DNA from 3 places in the Arthrobacter sp. YAF17 genome. Region 1 is predicted to be linked to each of the others. Evidence: riboswitches for the same ligand, from Rfam matches in the RefSeq annotation. Region 1 holds a riboswitch; each other region holds the start of a gene.

Region 1 (5,474 bases):
CCGCAGCGGCGGCCGCCGCAGAAGCTGATGAAGAAGAGGGCGAGGAAGGCGAAGGCGACGACGCCGGAAGCCGCCGTCGCCGCCGCAGCCGCGGGCGCCGGGGACGCAGCAGCCGCACCGGCGGTGAGTCCGAGACCGAGACCGAGGGCGAGGGCATCTCGGAAGAAACAGAAGAGGGCTCCGAGGGGACGCTCGAAGACGGCGTGACCTCCCGGCGCCGTCGCCGGCGCCGCCGTGGCGACCAGGACCTCGAACTGACCGGCGGGGGAGACGACGATCCGCCCAACACGGTCACCCGGGTCCGTGCGCCCCGTGCCGCCACCGAGGCGCCGGTCAACAACCGCGTCACGTCCCTCAAGGGCTCCACGCGGCTTGAGGCGAAGAAGCAGCGCCGCCGCGAATCCCGCGACACCGGACGCCGCCGCACCGTCATCACCGAGGCCGAGTTCCTGGCCCGGCGCGAATCCGTGGACCGCCAGATGATCGTCCGCCAGCGCGACGACAGAATCCAGATCGGCGTCCTCGAGGACGGCGTCCTGGCCGAGCACTTCGTGTCCAAGACCCAGCAGGATTCCCTGATCGGCAACGTCTACCTGGGCAAGGTCCAGAACGTGCTGCCGTCGATGGAAGCCGCCTTCGTCGACATCGGACGCGGCCGCAATGCCGTGCTCTACGCCGGTGAAGTCAACTGGGAGTCCGTCAACCTCGAGGGCAAGCAGCGCCGGATCGAGAACGCGCTCAAGTCCGGCGACTCCGTGCTGGTCCAGGTCACCAAGGACCCGGTGGGCCACAAGGGCGCCCGCCTCACGAGCCAGATCTCGCTGCCCGGCCGCTACCTCGTGTACGTGCCCGGCGGTTCCATGACCGGCATCTCCCGCAAGCTGCCCGACGTCGAACGCAACCGCCTCAAGCGGATCCTCAAGGACCGCCTGCCGGAAGATGCGGGCGTCATCGTCCGCACCGCCGCCGAAGGTGCGTCCGAGGAAGAGCTCACGCACGACATCAACCGCCTCCGCGCCCAGTGGGAAGGCATCGAGGGCCAGTCGACCTCGACCAAGATCCTCGCCCCCGAACTGCTCTACGGCGAACCCGACCTGACCATCAAGGTGGTCCGTGACGTCTTCAACGAGGACTTCTCCAAGCTGATCGTCTCCGGCGAGGAAGCCTGGGACACCATCGAGGCATACGTTACCTACGTGGCGCCGGACCTGGTGGGCCGGCTGGAGAAGTGGACCAAGGACACGGACATCTTCTCGGCCTGGCGCATCGACGAGCAGATCCACAAGGCCCTGGACCGCAAGGTCTTCCTGCCCTCCGGCGGATCCCTCGTGATCGACCGCACCGAAGCCATGACCGTGGTGGACGTCAACACCGGCAAGTTCACCGGCAGCGGCGGCAACCTCGAGGAAACCGTCACCAAGAACAACCTCGAAGCAGCCGAGGAAGTCGTCCGGCAGCTCCGGCTCCGCGACATCGGCGGCATCATCGTCATCGACTTCATCGACATGGTGCTCGAATCCAACCGCGACCTCGTCCTGCGCCGCATGGTGGAGTGCCTGGGCCGGGACCGGACCAAGCACCAGGTGGCCGAGGTGACCTCGCTGGGCCTCGTGCAGATGACGCGCAAGCGGATGGGCACCGGGCTGCTCGAAGTCTTCGGCGAACAGTGCGAAACCTGCGCCGGCCGCGGCATCGTCACCCACGACGAGCCGGTCGAACACCGCCGCGCCAACGTGGTCGCCGCCGAGCACCACGTCCCGCGGACCGAACAGCAGCAGCCGGCTGCCCGGACCGAACGCAAGAGCCGCCGCCGCGGCCGGGGCGGCCAGGGGACGGACGTCCAGTCCGCCCCGGCAGCCGTGCACGCCGAGCCCACCGACGCCGAGCGCCACGCCAAGGCCGAGGCAACCCGCGCCGCGCTGGCCAACATCGCAGCAGCGGCGCACGCCGCCCACCTGCATGACGGCGAGGCAACCGCCGACGCCGGGACCCGCGAGGCAGCTGTGGAAGCAGCCGTCGAGGCGGCTGCCGAGCTGGCCGCGACGGAGGAAGCCGCCGGGCGTCCGGGCGCCGTGCTGACGTTTGGCGGCGAACAGGTTGCCCTGCCGTTCGTGGAACACGCAGAGGATTCCAGTGCGCCTGCGCTGACCCTGGACCTGCTGACCGAGGCCTTCGCCAATCTGGGCGAAACCGAAGAAACCACGGCTCCTGCGGCACAGGAGCCGGCAGCGAAGGCGCCGGCGGCCCGGACGGCTGCGGCCGCTCCGGCCCGCGCCGGCGGAACCGGCCCGGGACGCGCCCAGGCGCCGGGTTCCCAGACTGAGGCGGAAGCCGAAGCCGGCACCTCGCGTGCCCGCCGCGGCCGCCGCAACCGGAGCGCCAGCCGGGCCCAGGGGGCAGCGAATGAGACCTCGGTGGAGCAGCGTCAGGAATCCCGGCAGTCCGCCGCCGTTTCGGTGCACGAGGCCAAGGTCCCGGCAGCAACGTCACCGGCGGCAAAGCCGGCCGCCAGCGAGCCGATCATCCTCGGCGTCGGCGTTCCGGCCTCGGAGCTCTGACACCGGAACAGTTCAGCAAGGCCGCGGGCGCGGTCCGGACGGCGTAGCAATACGCGCAGTCCGGGCCGTGCCCGCGTCTTCGTTAAGGGATGCGGCTAGGCTGGAGCCCTGACACGGGGTGCCGCGCATCGAGCCGGCTGAGATCCAGACCCGTTGAACCTGTCCGGTTAGCACCGGCGAAGGGATGTCTCTCGTGACCACCGCCTCATCGTTTCTTCCGCCTGTCCCTGCCCCGTCGGCGCCCAGGATCCCGCGGGTGCTGGCGATCGCCGGCTCCGACCCCTCCGGCGGCGCCGGGATCCAGGCCGACCTCAAGAGCATCGCCGCGCACGGCGGCTACGGCATGGCAGCCATCACCGCCCTGACCGCCCAGAACACCCGCGGCGTCAGCGCCGTCCACGTTCCGCCGGCGGCGTTCCTGACCGCCCAGCTGGAGGCCATCAGCCAGGACATCACCATCGACGCCGTCAAGATCGGCATGCTGGGGGACGCCTCCGTGATTGACGCGGTCCGCAGCTGGCTGGAGAAGTCCCGCCCCGCCGTCGTGGTCCTGGACCCGGTCATGGTGGCGACGAGCGGCGACCGGCTGCTGCAGGAGTCCGCCGAGGCAGCCCTGCACGCGCTGTTGCCGTACGCGGACCTGATCACGCCCAACCTCGCCGAGCTCGCCGTCCTGCTCCGGGAGGAAGCCGCCAAGAACTGGGCCGGGGCACTGGAACAGGGCAAACGGCTCGCCGCCCAGACCGGCACCACGGTCCTGGTGAAGGGCGGCCACCTCGACGGCGGCAGCGGTTCCCGGACCGGCACCGGCCACGACGACGGCGGCAACGGATGCCCCGACGCGCTGGTCAACACCGGCGGGCTCCTGGCCCAGGACGTCGTCGTGGTGCCAGGGGAGCGCGTGCATACGCGCAACAGCCACGGCACGGGGTGTTCGTTGTCCTCGGCCATCGCCACAGTGCAGGCTAGAAACACAGTGCAGGCCGGAACAGGGGACTGGGAGGCCGCGCTCCGCGAGGTCAAGCCGTGGCTGCAGGAGGCACTGCGCGCCTCGTCGGCGCTCGACGTCGGCACCGGCAACGGCCCGGTCCACCACTTCCACCACGTCCAGCAGCAGACCCAGGACCACAGCGCCGCCCGGAATGGAACCGCCGCCCGGGAACCCGCCGAAGGCGAGTTCGGCGTCGCGCTCCGGGAAGCGGCCACCGCCGACCTGGAGGCGATCTACGGCCTTGACTTCATCCGGGCCCTCGCCGACGGATCGCTGCCGGAGAAGGAGTTCGCCTACTACCTCGCCCAGGACGCCCTGTACCTCAACGGCTATTCCCGCGTGCTGGCCCGTGCCGCCGCGATCGCAACCACTGAGGCCGAGCAACTGTTCTGGGCCCGCTCAGCGCAGAACTGCCTCGAGGTCGAGTCGGAGCTGCATCGGACCTGGCTCAGTACCCGCACCGCTGAGGTGACGCTCGGTCCGGTCACCAAGTCGTACGTGGACCATCTGCTGGCCGCCTCGGTCTCCGGCAGTTACGGGGTGCTGGTGGCCGCCGTGCTCCCGTGCTTCTGGCTCTACGCCGAGGTGGGGGAGACCCTGTACCGGCAGTTCCTGACCGCGGGCGCCCCGGAGTCCCATCCCTACGCCGTCTGGTTGCGCACCTACGCCGACGAGGAGTTTGTCGCCGCCACCCGGCAGGCCGTTGCCTACACCGACGCCGCGGCACGGGCGGCCTCGACGGGCGAACGGGACGCCATGACGCTGGCCTTCCGGCAGTCCGCCCGCTACGAGGTCGACTTCTTCGACGCGCCGCGGCTGCACGCCTGACAGCGGGTGCCCGTGTGGGCCTGTACGATAGGTGGGCACGGTTCCGGAAGTCGTTGCGGCAGGCTCTGTCCATACAGAGTGGCGCCTATCACGTACCTCCCTTCGGAACCAGCCTCATTTGCGGCCGAAGGCAAAATTAGCGTAGTCTAGATCTTCGGTGCTTACGCCAACACTTGGGTTATGACCTTGAGGACGCTCCATCCGATTTCGGATGCGTTTGTCCACGGGATAGCTCATGGATTCCCTTGGGAACTCCACCGGCGTAGAGGCACAGCGTGAGCCGGACCAGATTCGTTGGACCCAGGTTCCGCACGCAAATCTAGTAATAAACGTCGAGAGAAGTGAGTTCCCCAGTGGTGTACGCGATTGTCCGCGCAGGCGGCCGCCAAGAGAAGGTTTCCGTTGGAGACTTCGTTACCCTGAACCGCGTCCCCGGTGGAGCCGGCAGCACCTTTGAGTTGCCCGCACTGCTCCTGGTAGACGGTGACAAGGTCACGTCTGCAGCTTCGGACCTGGCCAAGGTAAAGGTTACGGCTGAGATCCTTGAGGACCTTCGCGGTCCCAAGATCGTCATCCAGAAGTTCAAGAACAAGACCGGTTACAAGAAGCGCCAGGGTCACCGTCAGGAATTGACCAAGGTCAAGATCACCGGTATCAAGTAACTAATCGTTACTGTTCAGGTTTTCAGCAGATTCCCCAGAATTTTAAGGCAGGCATTTCCAAATGGCACATAAAAAAGGCGCGAGCTCCACTCGCAACGGTCGTGACTCGAACGCCCAGTACCTCGGCGTCAAGCGCTTCGGCGGCCAGGTAGTTTCCGCAGGCGAGATCATCGTCCGCCAGCGTGGCACCCACTTCCACCCGGGCGCCGGCGTTGGCCGCGGCGGCGACGACACCCTGTTCGCTCTGACCCCCGGCGCTGTCGAGTTCGGCACCCGCCGCGGTCGTCGCGTTGTGAACATTGTGGCTGCTGCAGCTGCAGAGTAACAACAAGTCTTGAATCGGTGGAGCGGGCCATTAGGTCCGCTCCACCGGTGTTTTAACCGCATTACAATCATCCTGGGCGTCCTTGGCGCCTGAGGGAACAGCACTGAGGA
Region 2 (5,474 bases), on a different contig from region 1:
GAACCGTGTGCCCGTTTCCGTTCAATGTGATGTTCATACCGATTCCTTGCTGTGCTCAGGGTTGGGATTGGTGGTCCGCGTGGTCATGTTCTGCTGTCGGGTGGAGGCCGGGCCGGCCGGCCCGGTACCGGCGGCGAACCTGTCCGGCCGGAAACGGGCCCAGCGGGGGTCCTCGACGCCGTCGAGCAGCTGCCGGCAGATCTCCGCGGCGGCCGGCGTGAGGAGGATTCCGTGCCGGAAGAAGCCGGTGGCGATAATCAGCCCCGCAATGTCCCCCTGGCCTCCCGGTTCCGCCACGCGGCCCAGCAGGGGCGCGTTGTCCGGGGTCCCGGGCCGGGCCCTGGCGGTGGCCTCGAGCAGTTCGAGTTCGGCGACGGCGGGGACCAGGTGCTGGGCGTCGCGCAGCAGCTGGTAGACGCCGCCGGCGGACACCGCGGAGCCGGGCGTGGCACCGTCCGGTGCGTGGCCGTTTTCGCCGAGGGCATCCTCCCGCTGCGTGGCACCGATCACCACTGTGCCGTCCTGCCGGGGAACGATGTAGACGGGCACCCCGCGGACCAGTCCCCGGACGGTGGACGTCAGGAGCGGCCGCAGCTTCTCCGGGACCCGGAGCCGGAGAATATCGCCGTGGACCGGCCGCAGCGGCAGCCGGAGTCCGGCGGGCAGGCACCGGAGCGCGGCGGCGCCGAGGCCGTTGGCGACGATGGTTTCCCTGGCCAGGACCGTGTCGCCGCCGACTAGGACGGCTCCGGCCACGCGCCCGTCCTGCCAGGACAGCCCGGCAGCGCGACGCCCGATCGTGTCGAAGTGGCTGTCCGCGGCCAGGAGTTCCGCGATCCGGGCGAGCAGCCGGCGGGGGTCCACCTGGTGGTCGGCGGAAATGTCGAAGGCGCAGGAGATGCCGGGGCTCAGCAGGGGTTCGCGCGTGCGCGCCTCCCGGACGGTCAGCGGCTCGACGGCAAGGCCGGACGCCTGCTGGACGGTGCGCAGGTCCGCGAGCGCCCGGCGGTCGGCGGCGTCGGCACCCACGGCGAGGGTCGGCGTCGTGAGGTACCCCGTGCTGCTGGCGGCACCGGCGGCGGCGCAGGTATCCGGCCCGTCACCCCTGTCCTCCAGCGCGGCGGCAAATGCCGGCCAGAGGCGTGAGGACTCGAGCATGAGCTCCAGGAGGGATTCTTCCTGGTAGTGCAGTTCACTGACGGGGGCGAGCATGCCGGCGGCGGCCCAGCTGGCGCCGCTGCCCGGGGCGTCGTCGATGAGGGCGACCGTTCGGCCGGAGCGCCTCGCCGCCCACGCGATTCCGTGGCCCACAACGCCGCCGCCGATCACGGCGACGTCGTAACATTTCCCGGCTTCGGTGTCATCGGCGGCGGACACGGGCGCTGCGGCGTCATTACCCACGGCCGTGCCGCGGACCGATGTGGTGCCCATGAAGGATTCCTTCCCTACGCCGGTACTAACCGGATCAGGTCAAGCGGTCGGCTCTGACGCCCTCTCAGCCTGCCGGCGCCGGACGCTGGTGGCGTCGACGGCGGCGGGCTCCCGCGGTATTGGCCCAGTTTAGAGGAACTAGGCTGGGGGCATGAGCCAGGATGCCGTCCACACCACCGCCCGCCTATACCTCTGCACCGACGCCCGGCAGGACCGCGGCGACTTTGCGGACTTCGTGGACGAGGCTTTTGCCGGCGGCGTCGATATCATCCAGCTGCGCGACAAGTCGCTGGAGGCGGCCGAGGAACTGGAACTGCTGGAGGTCCTGCACCAGGCAGCCCGTCGCCATAGCCGCCTCTGGGCTGTCAACGACCGGGCAGACCTCGCCTCGCTCTCCGGGGCTCCGGTATTCCATATCGGGCAGAAGGACATCCCCACCGGCGCCGCCAGGACGTTCTTGGGCAAGGACACCGTGATCGGGCTGTCCACCCACAGCCCGGAGCAGGTGGACGCGGCCCTTGCGTCCTCAGCCGGCCGCGACGGCCTGGACTACTTCTGCGTGGGGCCGGTGTGGGCCACTCCCACGAAGCCGGGCCGCGCCGCCGTCGGACTTGATCTGGTGCGCTACGCGGCGGAGGCCGTCCGCCGGGCCGAGCCCCCGGAGGGGAAGAGAGCGGAGGGGAAGACAACCGAGGGGAAGACTGTCGAGGGCCAGGTGGCAGATGGTGTGCCGTGGTTCGCGATCGGCGGCATCGACCTCGGAAATGTGGAACAGGTGGTGGCAGCCGGCGCCCGCAGGATCGTGGTGGTCCGGGCCATCACAGAAGCCGACGATCCCGCCGGCGCCGCCCGGGCCCTGCTGGCCGCACTCGACGCCGCCGGCAACTGAGCGCGGCGCTCAGCCGGCCAGACTCAACCGGCCAGACCGAGCGCCGTCATCCGGCGCGAGTGGTTGGCTGCCAGTTCCGCCATGAGCCCGCGGACAAGTTCCCTGGACCTGTCGTCCGTGGACCCGTCCTCATCCGCGCCGGCCAGGCCGCCGATGAACGCGTGCTCGAAGCTCACCCGCTGGGCCTGGGTCAGGGCTTCCCCGAGGAGGCGCCTGGCCCACAGTGCCAGCCGTGACGCCAGCCGCGGGTCATCGGCCAGGGCGGACTTGAGCCGTTCCCGCAGCACCGCCGTGGCCTCTTCATCGGCCTGGATCTGCTCCACCAGGTCCCGGGTCCCGGCGTCGACGTAGCGAGAAATGGCCCGGTAGAAATCGGCGGAGACGGTGTCGATCACGTACGCCTTCATGAGGGATTCGTACCAGTCCGCCGGGCGGGTTCGTTCGTGGAAGTGGTCCACGGATGGCTGGAACGGCAGCATGGCCGCCTCCGGGTCCAGGCCCATGGCATCGAGCTTGGCGCTCACGAGTTCGTAGTGCTGGAACTCGATCACGGCGATCCTGCCCAGCACCGCGCGGTCGTGCAGGGACGGTGAATACCGCGCGTCGGAGGAGAGCCGTTCGAAGGCGGAGAGCTCGCCGTAGGCCATCACACCGAGCAGATCCCTCAGAAAGCTGTGGTATCGGGCGGGATCAGCCGGGGATGTGCTCATGATCCAAGACTAATGGCGCAAATGAAGCTAATCTGATTTTCGTGTCCCATCACCGCCTGACCCCGAGCGTCCACCGGCAACAGAACCAACTGGCCGAGGCGCTCAGCGCGTTGCGGGCAACGCTTGAACTGCCCGGCCCATTCCCCGAGGACGCGCTCCGGGAGGCCAAGGAGGCAGTCGCCCGCCACGAGCTGCCGGACCTGGATTTCACGCACATCGAGTTCGTGACCATCGATCCGGCGTCGTCCACCGACCTGGACCAGGCCCTCTTCATCGACCGCTCCGGCGAGGGCTACTCCGTGTTCTACGCGATCGCCGACGTCCCCTCCTTTGTTGCCCCCGGCGGTGCCCTCGACGCCGAGACCCGCCGCCGGGGCCAGACCTTTTACACCCCGGATGGCCGGATTCCGCTGCACCCGGAGGTCATTAGCGAGGAGGCCGGAAGCCTGCTAGCCGGCCAGCTGTGCGCCGCGTTTGTGTGGGAATTCGAGCTGGACGCCGCCGCCGAAGTGTCCACGGTGCGGGTCCGCCGGGCCTCCGTCCGCAGCCGCGCCAAGCTCAGTTACCCGGGCGTGCAGGCCGAGCTCGACGCCGGCACCGCCGCGCCCGTACTGCAGCTGCTCAAGGAAGTCGGAATGAAGCGGGTGGAGCTGGAACGGCTCCGTGGAGGCGCCAGCCTCAACATGCCGGAACAGGAAATCGAGCAGCTGCCCGACGGCGGCTACCGGATTGTCGCTGCCCCGCCGCTGCCCGTGGAGGACTGGAACGCCCAGATTTCCCTGATGACGGGGATGGCGGCCGCTGGGATCATGCTGCAGGGCAAAGTCGGCATCCTGCGCACCATGCCGGCCCCGGATGCCGCATCGCTGGCGCACTTCCACCGCCAGACCCGCGCCCTGGGCAAGCCCTGGGACGGCGAAATGAGCTACGGCGAATACCTGCGCACCCTTGATCCGACGGACCCGCAGCAGCTGGCGATCGTGCACTCGGCCGGCATGCTGTTCCGCGGCGCCGGGTACACCCCGTTCGACGGAACGGTTCCCGACGCCGCCATCCAGGCCGCGATCGGGGCCGCTTACGCCCACTCCACTGCCCCGCTGCGCCGGCTGATCGACCGTTTTGTCCTGGTGATCTGCGAGGCACTCAGCAACGGCGCGGAGGTCCCGGCCTGGGCCCGCGAAGCCCTGCCGTCGCTGCCCGCGATCATGGCCGCCTCGGACCAGCTGGCCGCCCGGCTGGAGCGGCTCGCCCTCGACACCGTCGAGGCGGCACTGCTGGTCAACCACGTCGGCCAGGAGTTCGACGCCGTCGTGATCTCCGGTTCCAAACCCGCCGGGAACGGAAAGAGCAGCAACGGGAAAAGCAAGAACGGAAAGAACGGGAGCGGCAACGGAAAGAACGGCAACGGGGGCGGCAACGGAAACGGTCCCTCCGGGATCGTGCAGATCGCGGAGCCCGCGGTCACGGCCCGCTGCCCCGGCGAACTGGAACCCGGCACCCACGTCCGGGTGCGGATTGTTTCCGCCGACATTGCCGCCCGCGAGGTCCGGCTGGAGCTGGTGGGCTGAGCGATCGGTGTGGTGTCCCGCCGCCCATCTTTAATGACACAGCACGGTCCGTCAAGGATCCGGGCCGCGTACAGCTAGACTGGAAGGGTAGATATGGATGCCCGGTCGTTGATTTCCTTGATTTTCGAATTCAACAAGCCCGCCCCTACGCGATCTTGAGATTGACCCGCTGGTCCCCAGTGCCAGCATTTAGATAGCCCGCGATCGGCTTCCACTGGATTTGCTTGCGCGCCTGAGCGTGCTCCGGAACGGCCACCCGGCCGGCCCCGTTGAGCAAGCAGCGCAGCCCAAATGAATAAGGAAACTCCCCTGTGAGTGAATTGCACACGCACCAGCTTCTGACCGACGACTCCGGAACGGAAACGATCGAGCCGGAAGAGACCATCATCTCGGACGAAAAGCCGCACGAGATTGCCGAGAAGACCTTCGCTGACTACAACGTCCGCGCCGATATCGTGGAATCCCTTGCCGACGCCGGCATTACCCACCCCTTCCCGATCCAGGCCATGACCCTGCCGGTCGCCCTGAGCGGCCACGACATCATCGGCCAGGCCAAGACCGGAACCGGTAAGACCCTCGGCTTCGGCATCCCGGCGCTGCAGCGCGTCATCGGACCGGACGACGCCGGGTTCGACAAACTCCCCGCCCCCGGCGCCCCGCAGGCCCTCGTGATCGTCCCGACCCGCGAACTGGCTGTCCAGGTTGCCAGCGACCTGCAGAACGCCGCCCGCAAGCGCAACGCCCGGATCACCACGATCTACGGCGGCCGTGCCTACGAGCCGCAGGTCGAGGCGCTGCAGAAGGGCGTCGAGGTCGTCGTCGGTACTCCCGGCCGCCTCATCGACCTGTACAAGCAGAAGCACCTCGTCCTCAAGA
Region 3 (5,474 bases), on a different contig from region 1:
CCTGGACCTTCCCTGGTTCGCGGTGTTCTGGGTTACGGCGTTCTGGTTCCGGCACTCCCGGCGTCCGGCCAGGTTCCCGGTGTTCCGGGGCGCGAAGGCTCAGTGTGGTGCCGCCCAGGACCTCGCTGAATTCGGCGTCGTGCGTCACCGATACGACGGCGGTGCCGCCGTCGAGCAGTTCGGAGAGGAAGGAGGCCAGCTCGGCCCAGGTGTTGGCGTCCTGGCCGAAGGTGGGTTCGTCCAGGACCAGCACCTGCGGGTGCGCGGCGAGGACGGTGGCCACGGACAGGCGCCGCTTTTCGCCGCCCGAGAGTGTGTACGGATTGGCGTCCACCAGATCAGTCAGCCGCAGACGCTCCAGCAGTTCGTCGACGCGTTCCCCGCCGCGGCCCAGGTGCCGGGGTCCGAACATCAGCTCGTCCAGCACACGTCCGGTGACGAACTGGTGCTCGGGCTCCTGGAACACGGTGCCGATCCGGGAGATCAGCTGCTGCGCCTTCCACCGGTAGGGATCGATCCCGGCGCCGGCGCTGAGGTCCAGGGCGGCGGACACCGTGCCGGAGACCGGCGCCAGCAGGCCGGCGAGGGTCAGGGCGAAGGTGGACTTCCCCGACCCGTTGGGTCCCGTGATGGTCAGCGCCTCACCGGCGCGGACCTGGGCCGTGATCCCGGACTGTACGGGCTCCGGCGGAATGGGACGGAATCCTCCGCGGAACCCCGCCCGCCGCGGCCGTTCCCGCGAGACGGCCAGGTCCTCCGCGGCCAGCAGCAGCTGCCCCGCGATATTGCCTTGTGCGGCTTCCGGGCCGGTGGCACGTGTGCCTGCGGCCCGTGTACCGCGCGCCCGGGTCTGCGGCACGTAGCCGGGTACCCAGACCCCGGCTGCGGTGAGCATGTCCCGTGCCTGCGCCAGGACCAGGTCCGGCGGTCCGTCGATCAGCACAGCGGAATCCGTGGCCGATCCTGGTTGCAGCACCACGATCCGGTCCACGAGGTCCTTCCACACCGAGACCCGGTGCTCCACCACCACCAGGGTGGCTCCGGTCTTGTCCAGGCAGCGGCCGACGGCGTCCCGGACTTCCAGCACTCCGGCGGGGTCCAGGTTGGCGGTCGGCTCGTCGAGCAGGATCAGCCCGGGCCGCATCGCGAGGATGCCGGCGAGCGCCAGCCGCTGCTTCTGGCCGCCGGAAAGGGCCGACGTCGGGTGGTCCAGCGGCAGCCGGCCCAGCCCGACGTCGTCGAGCGCTTCCGCGACGCGTGACCAGATCTCTGCCGGAGGCACGGACAGGTTTTCCGCGCCGAAGGCGACGTCGTCACCGAGGCGGGAGAGCACCACCTGGGTCTCCGGGTCCTGCTGCATCAGCCCGGCACGGCCGCGCCGGGCGCGGGGAGCGTCGCCGTCGATCAGCAGGCTGCCGGACTCGTCCGCGTCCCCGGCCGCGCCGCTGGCAGTAAGGTCAGCGCCGCCGGTCGCACGGCCGGCGTCACCGGCGGAGCTGTCGCCGAGCACCCCGGCCAGGGCGTGGAGCAGCGTGGACTTGCCGGCGCCCGAAGGCCCCAGCAGCAGCACGCGCTCCCCGGGCCGGATATCCAGGTCCAGGCCGCTGACGGCGGGCCGGAGCCGGCCGGCGTGCCGCCAGCCCCAGCCCCGCGCGGTGATCGCCGCCGGCCGGACGCCGCTGCCGGTGGATGTGTTGGAGGCGGGCATCAGGAAAAGACGGGCTCCGTGGCCGCCTTGCGGGAGGCAAAGGAACTGAGCACACCGGTCCGGGCCAGGCCCCGGGTGGCGATCCACGACAGTCCGCCGGCGATCACGGCGCCGGAGACGGTGGTGAAGGCGATGTAGGCCAGCTTGTCCGCGGCTTCGTAGGCAATGTTCCAGCCCCACGGCAGGAAGGAATCGTTCAGTCCGCAGAACAGCCCTGCCCCGGCTCCGGCCAGCAGGGAAACGGGCAGGTTGAACTTCTTGTAGATAAACGCGGCGAAGACCAGTTCGGCGCCAAGGCCCTGCAGGAAGCCCGAGAACAGCACGGAGGCGCCGTATTGCGAGCCCATGATCAGCTCGCCGGTAGCGGCCACGGTTTCGCAGAACACTGCCGCGCCCGGCTTGCGGATGATGAGCATGCCCAGCACCGCCGGAATCATCCAGCCGCCGGCGTAGAGCCCGGTCAGCGGGGGGTAAACCGCATTGAGCGGGACGGAAACGAGGTTGGCGCCCTGGGACCAGGCCCAGAAGATCACGCCGCCGGCCACCGCGATCAACGCGGCCACCACAATGTCCACCACGCGCCAGTTGTAGCTGCGCCGGGTGCGCGTCTGTTTCGCAGATGCAGCAGATGTATCAGTCATATCGTCCTCCTGAGGAACAGGAGGGGAGAGTGCCCCCGGGCCGCGGCTTCCGCCGCCGCCTTGGGCACTCCGAGAACTCGACTCCCTTGCGCCGGTACTAACCGGATCAGGTTCGAGGGTCTGCGGCTGTCCGCACTCTCAGCGCCCACCTGTGGTTTCCCCGGATTTCTCCGGTGATACCCGACGGCGGCGCTCCCCTGTCGTATTGAAAATAGCCCTTGTGGGCGTGGCCCAGTTTACACCCGGGGGTCCTTGCTTTCCGGGGCCGGCCGTCACAATCCGCCGGCGTCGGCGCCGGTGACCTGCGGACACCTGCTTGGTAGAGTCGGCAGGGCATGGGAACACCGGACACCGCTGCGGCCTGATGGCCACCCGACGGCGGCTCACTAACGGAAGCTGAATCACGTGACCAACCCACCAGTTCCTTCCCCCGGCTACGATCCGGACTCGACCGAAGCGCAGCCGCACGGATCCCTGGCGGCACTGATCGGCAGGATCCTGGCGGAAATGGACGAACTGCAGTTCCCGTCTTTCAGCAAAGACGACGCCCTGGATCTGGGGCTCCGCCTGGTTGAACTCGGCAGGCAGCGCTCCTACCCGATCGCCATCGACATCACGAAGGGCGAGCAGGTGCTATTCCACGCGGCACTGGAAGGCGCCACCCCGGACAACGAACGCTGGATCAGGGCCAAGCAGCGGACGGCCGCGCGGTACGAGGTCCCGTCGCTGCTGGTCGGACTCCGGGCCCGGTCCGCGGGGCGGATGATCGAGGACAACGCCTGGTTCGATGAGAAGGAGTTTGCCGCCCATGGCGGGGCCTTCCCCATCTACGTGCGCGGCACCGGAATGGTTGCCACGGTCACAGTGTCGGGGTTGCCGCAGAAGGCCGACCATGAGCTGGTGGTTGAGGCCCTGTCTGACATCCTCGGCCGCGCCGGGAATTAACTGGGACGCCGGGCCCGGACGGTTCGCCGCTTCCTGCCGGGTTCCGCGCGGTGTGCCGTTGATCACCAGCGGGTGAGTGTCCGGTTAGAGTGGTGGGCATGACGTTGGGGGACGCGGCCGCGGAGCCGCTTGTACACATCAAAGACTTCAGGATGGACTTCGGGGACACGACGGTCATTAAAGACCTCTCCTTCGATGTCCGGGCCGGGGAGACCTTCGGATTCCTCGGCAGCAACGGGTCAGGGAAAACGACCACCCTCCGGGCGCTGCTGGGCATCTACCAGCCGACCGCCGGGACCCTCCACATCGGCGGCAAGCCCTTCGCCCCGCAGGACGGTGCCCGGCTGGGATACCTGCCCGAGGAACGCGGACTCTACAAGAAAGAGTCCGTCCTGGACGTCATGGTCTACTTTGGCCGGCTCAAGGGCCTGGACAAAACCCATGCCAGGACCTGGTCGCGGGAGTATCTGGAACGCGTCGGTCTCGCCGACAAGGCGAACACACGCCTGGATAAGCTCTCCGGCGGACAACAGCAAAAAATCCAGCTCGGCGTGACCATCATGAACGACCCCGAGCTGCTGATCCTGGACGAACCCACCAAGGGGTTCGACCCGGTCAACCGGCGCCTGCTGATGGACATCATCGAGGAACAAAAACTCGCCGGCGCGACCGTCATCATGGTCACGCACCAGATGGAGGAAGTCGAACGCCTCTGCGACCGGGTGATCCTGCTCAAGGACGGCACCTCCCGCGCCTACGGCACCGTCGCGGACGTCCAGGAACAATTCGGCGGGACCGTCTACCGGCTCACCTACGTCGGAACCCTGCCGCCCTCTGCCCGGTACGACATCGTCACCGACGCCGGCGGCGCCGCTGAACTCTCCCCCGGCCCCGGCGCGGACGAAACGGCGGTCCTGCGCGAACTCATCGACCACGGCGTGGCCGTTCAGTCCTTCACCACCGCCAGAACATCCCTGGACGAGGTCTTCATCAAGGTGTACGGCGAGAACCACGAAATGGCGGAGGTCTAGATTTCAATGGCACAACAAACATCCACCCAACTCCCGCCCGAATCCCCCGCCCCGGCGCCGTCCACGCCGGTACCGCCGAAACGGCCCTTCGCCCGGCACAACCTCCGCACCGTCGTGGACTTCGAAGTCACCCGCACCATGAAAAAGCGCGGCTTCTGGATCGCGACCCTGTCCATCCCGGTCATCATGGCGATCGTTTTCGCGCTCATCTACATGAGCAACTCCTCCACCGCAGCCAGCGAAGACGCCCAGAAAACCGCCGCCATGACCTTCACCTACACCGACGACTCCGGCCTCATCACCCCGGACATCGCCACGGCCATGGGCGGAACGAAAATCACCGACCCCGACGCCGCGCTCCAGGACGTCAAAAAGGGACTGACCGAGGCGCACTTCGCCTACCCCGTCGACCCAGCCACGCAGCCGGTGAAGGTCTACGGCACAGACAAGGGGATCTTCGAAAACGGCAAGTACGACGCCGTCGCCAAACAGCTCCTTACCGCCTCAGCCCAAGGCGCGATCGGCTCCCCGCAACTCACCGCAGCGGCCAGCGGCGACGTGACGACCGAGACCAAAACGTTCAAGGACGGCCAAACCACGGGCGGGTTCGGCTCCGCCATCCCGCCGCTGATGTTCCTGGTGATCTTCTACGTCTCGATAATTCTGCTCTCCAACCAGATGCTCAACAGCACCCTGGAAGAGAAAGAAAACCGGGTCACCGAGATGATCCTCACCACCCTGAACCCCACCACCCTGATCACCGGCAAAGTCATTGCCTTGTTCATGGTGGGTCTCATCCAGATCCTGGTCTTCCTGACCCCGATCGTTGTGGCGTTCCTCTTTTTCCGCGACAAACTCGCCATCCCGGACCTGGACCTGTCGATGATCAGTTTTGAGCCCGGAACCATCATTGTCGGGGCGCTGCTGCTCCTGGGCGGATTCACCGTCTTCACCGGCGTCCTGGTCGCGATCGGCGCCATCATGCCCACCGCCAAAGACGCCGGCACAATCTTCGGGCCCCTGATGGCCTTGATCTTCGTCCCGTTCTACGCGATCAGCCTGATCATCTCCGACCCGCGCGCCCCCATCGTGCAGATCTTCACCTACTTCCCGCTCTCGGCCCCCGTGACCGCCCTGCTCCGCAACAGC

Evidence for each region. Region 1 has a riboswitch for thiamine pyrophosphate ahead of AB4Y67_RS18410 (bifunctional hydroxymethylpyrimidine kinase/phosphomethylpyrimidine kinase). Riboswitches for the same ligand answer to the same signal wherever they lie in the genome.
Region 2: linked by a shared signal. The riboswitch ahead of thiO (glycine oxidase ThiO) and the one ahead of AB4Y67_RS18410 (bifunctional hydroxymethylpyrimidine kinase/phosphomethylpyrimidine kinase) in region 1 are both predicted to bind thiamine pyrophosphate.
Region 3: linked by a shared signal. The riboswitch ahead of AB4Y67_RS13120 (ECF transporter S component) and the one ahead of AB4Y67_RS18410 (bifunctional hydroxymethylpyrimidine kinase/phosphomethylpyrimidine kinase) in region 1 are both predicted to bind thiamine pyrophosphate.

The regions. Positions count from the first base shown of each region.
Region 1 is NZ_JBFRDB010000036.1:9,121-14,594, forward strand. Features, by position in the region: gene AB4Y67_RS18405 (Rne/Rng family ribonuclease) at 1-2,558, shown strand, start outside; TPP riboswitch at 2,663-2,760, shown strand; gene AB4Y67_RS18410 (bifunctional hydroxymethylpyrimidine kinase/phosphomethylpyrimidine kinase) at 2,743-4,377, shown strand; gene rplU (50S ribosomal protein L21) at 4,731-5,039, shown strand; gene rpmA (50S ribosomal protein L27) at 5,101-5,364, shown strand.
Region 2 is NZ_JBFRDB010000002.1:203,189-208,662, reverse strand. Features, by position in the region: gene thiS (sulfur carrier protein ThiS) at 1-37, opposite strand, end outside; gene thiO (glycine oxidase ThiO) at 34-1,431, opposite strand; TPP riboswitch at 1,425-1,556, opposite strand; gene AB4Y67_RS03965 (thiamine phosphate synthase) at 1,583-2,320, shown strand; gene AB4Y67_RS03960 (ferritin-like fold-containing protein) at 2,344-3,030, opposite strand; gene AB4Y67_RS03955 (RNB domain-containing ribonuclease) at 3,072-4,598, shown strand; gene AB4Y67_RS03950 (DEAD/DEAH box helicase) at 4,910-5,474, shown strand, end outside.
Region 3 is NZ_JBFRDB010000014.1:133,855-139,328, forward strand. Features, by position in the region: gene AB4Y67_RS13115 (ABC transporter ATP-binding protein) at 1-1,708, opposite strand, end outside; gene AB4Y67_RS13120 (ECF transporter S component) at 1,708-2,349, opposite strand; TPP riboswitch at 2,415-2,558, opposite strand; gene AB4Y67_RS13125 (heme-degrading domain-containing protein) at 2,755-3,294, shown strand; gene AB4Y67_RS13130 (ABC transporter ATP-binding protein) at 3,393-4,325, shown strand; gene AB4Y67_RS13135 (ABC transporter permease) at 4,332-5,474, shown strand, end outside.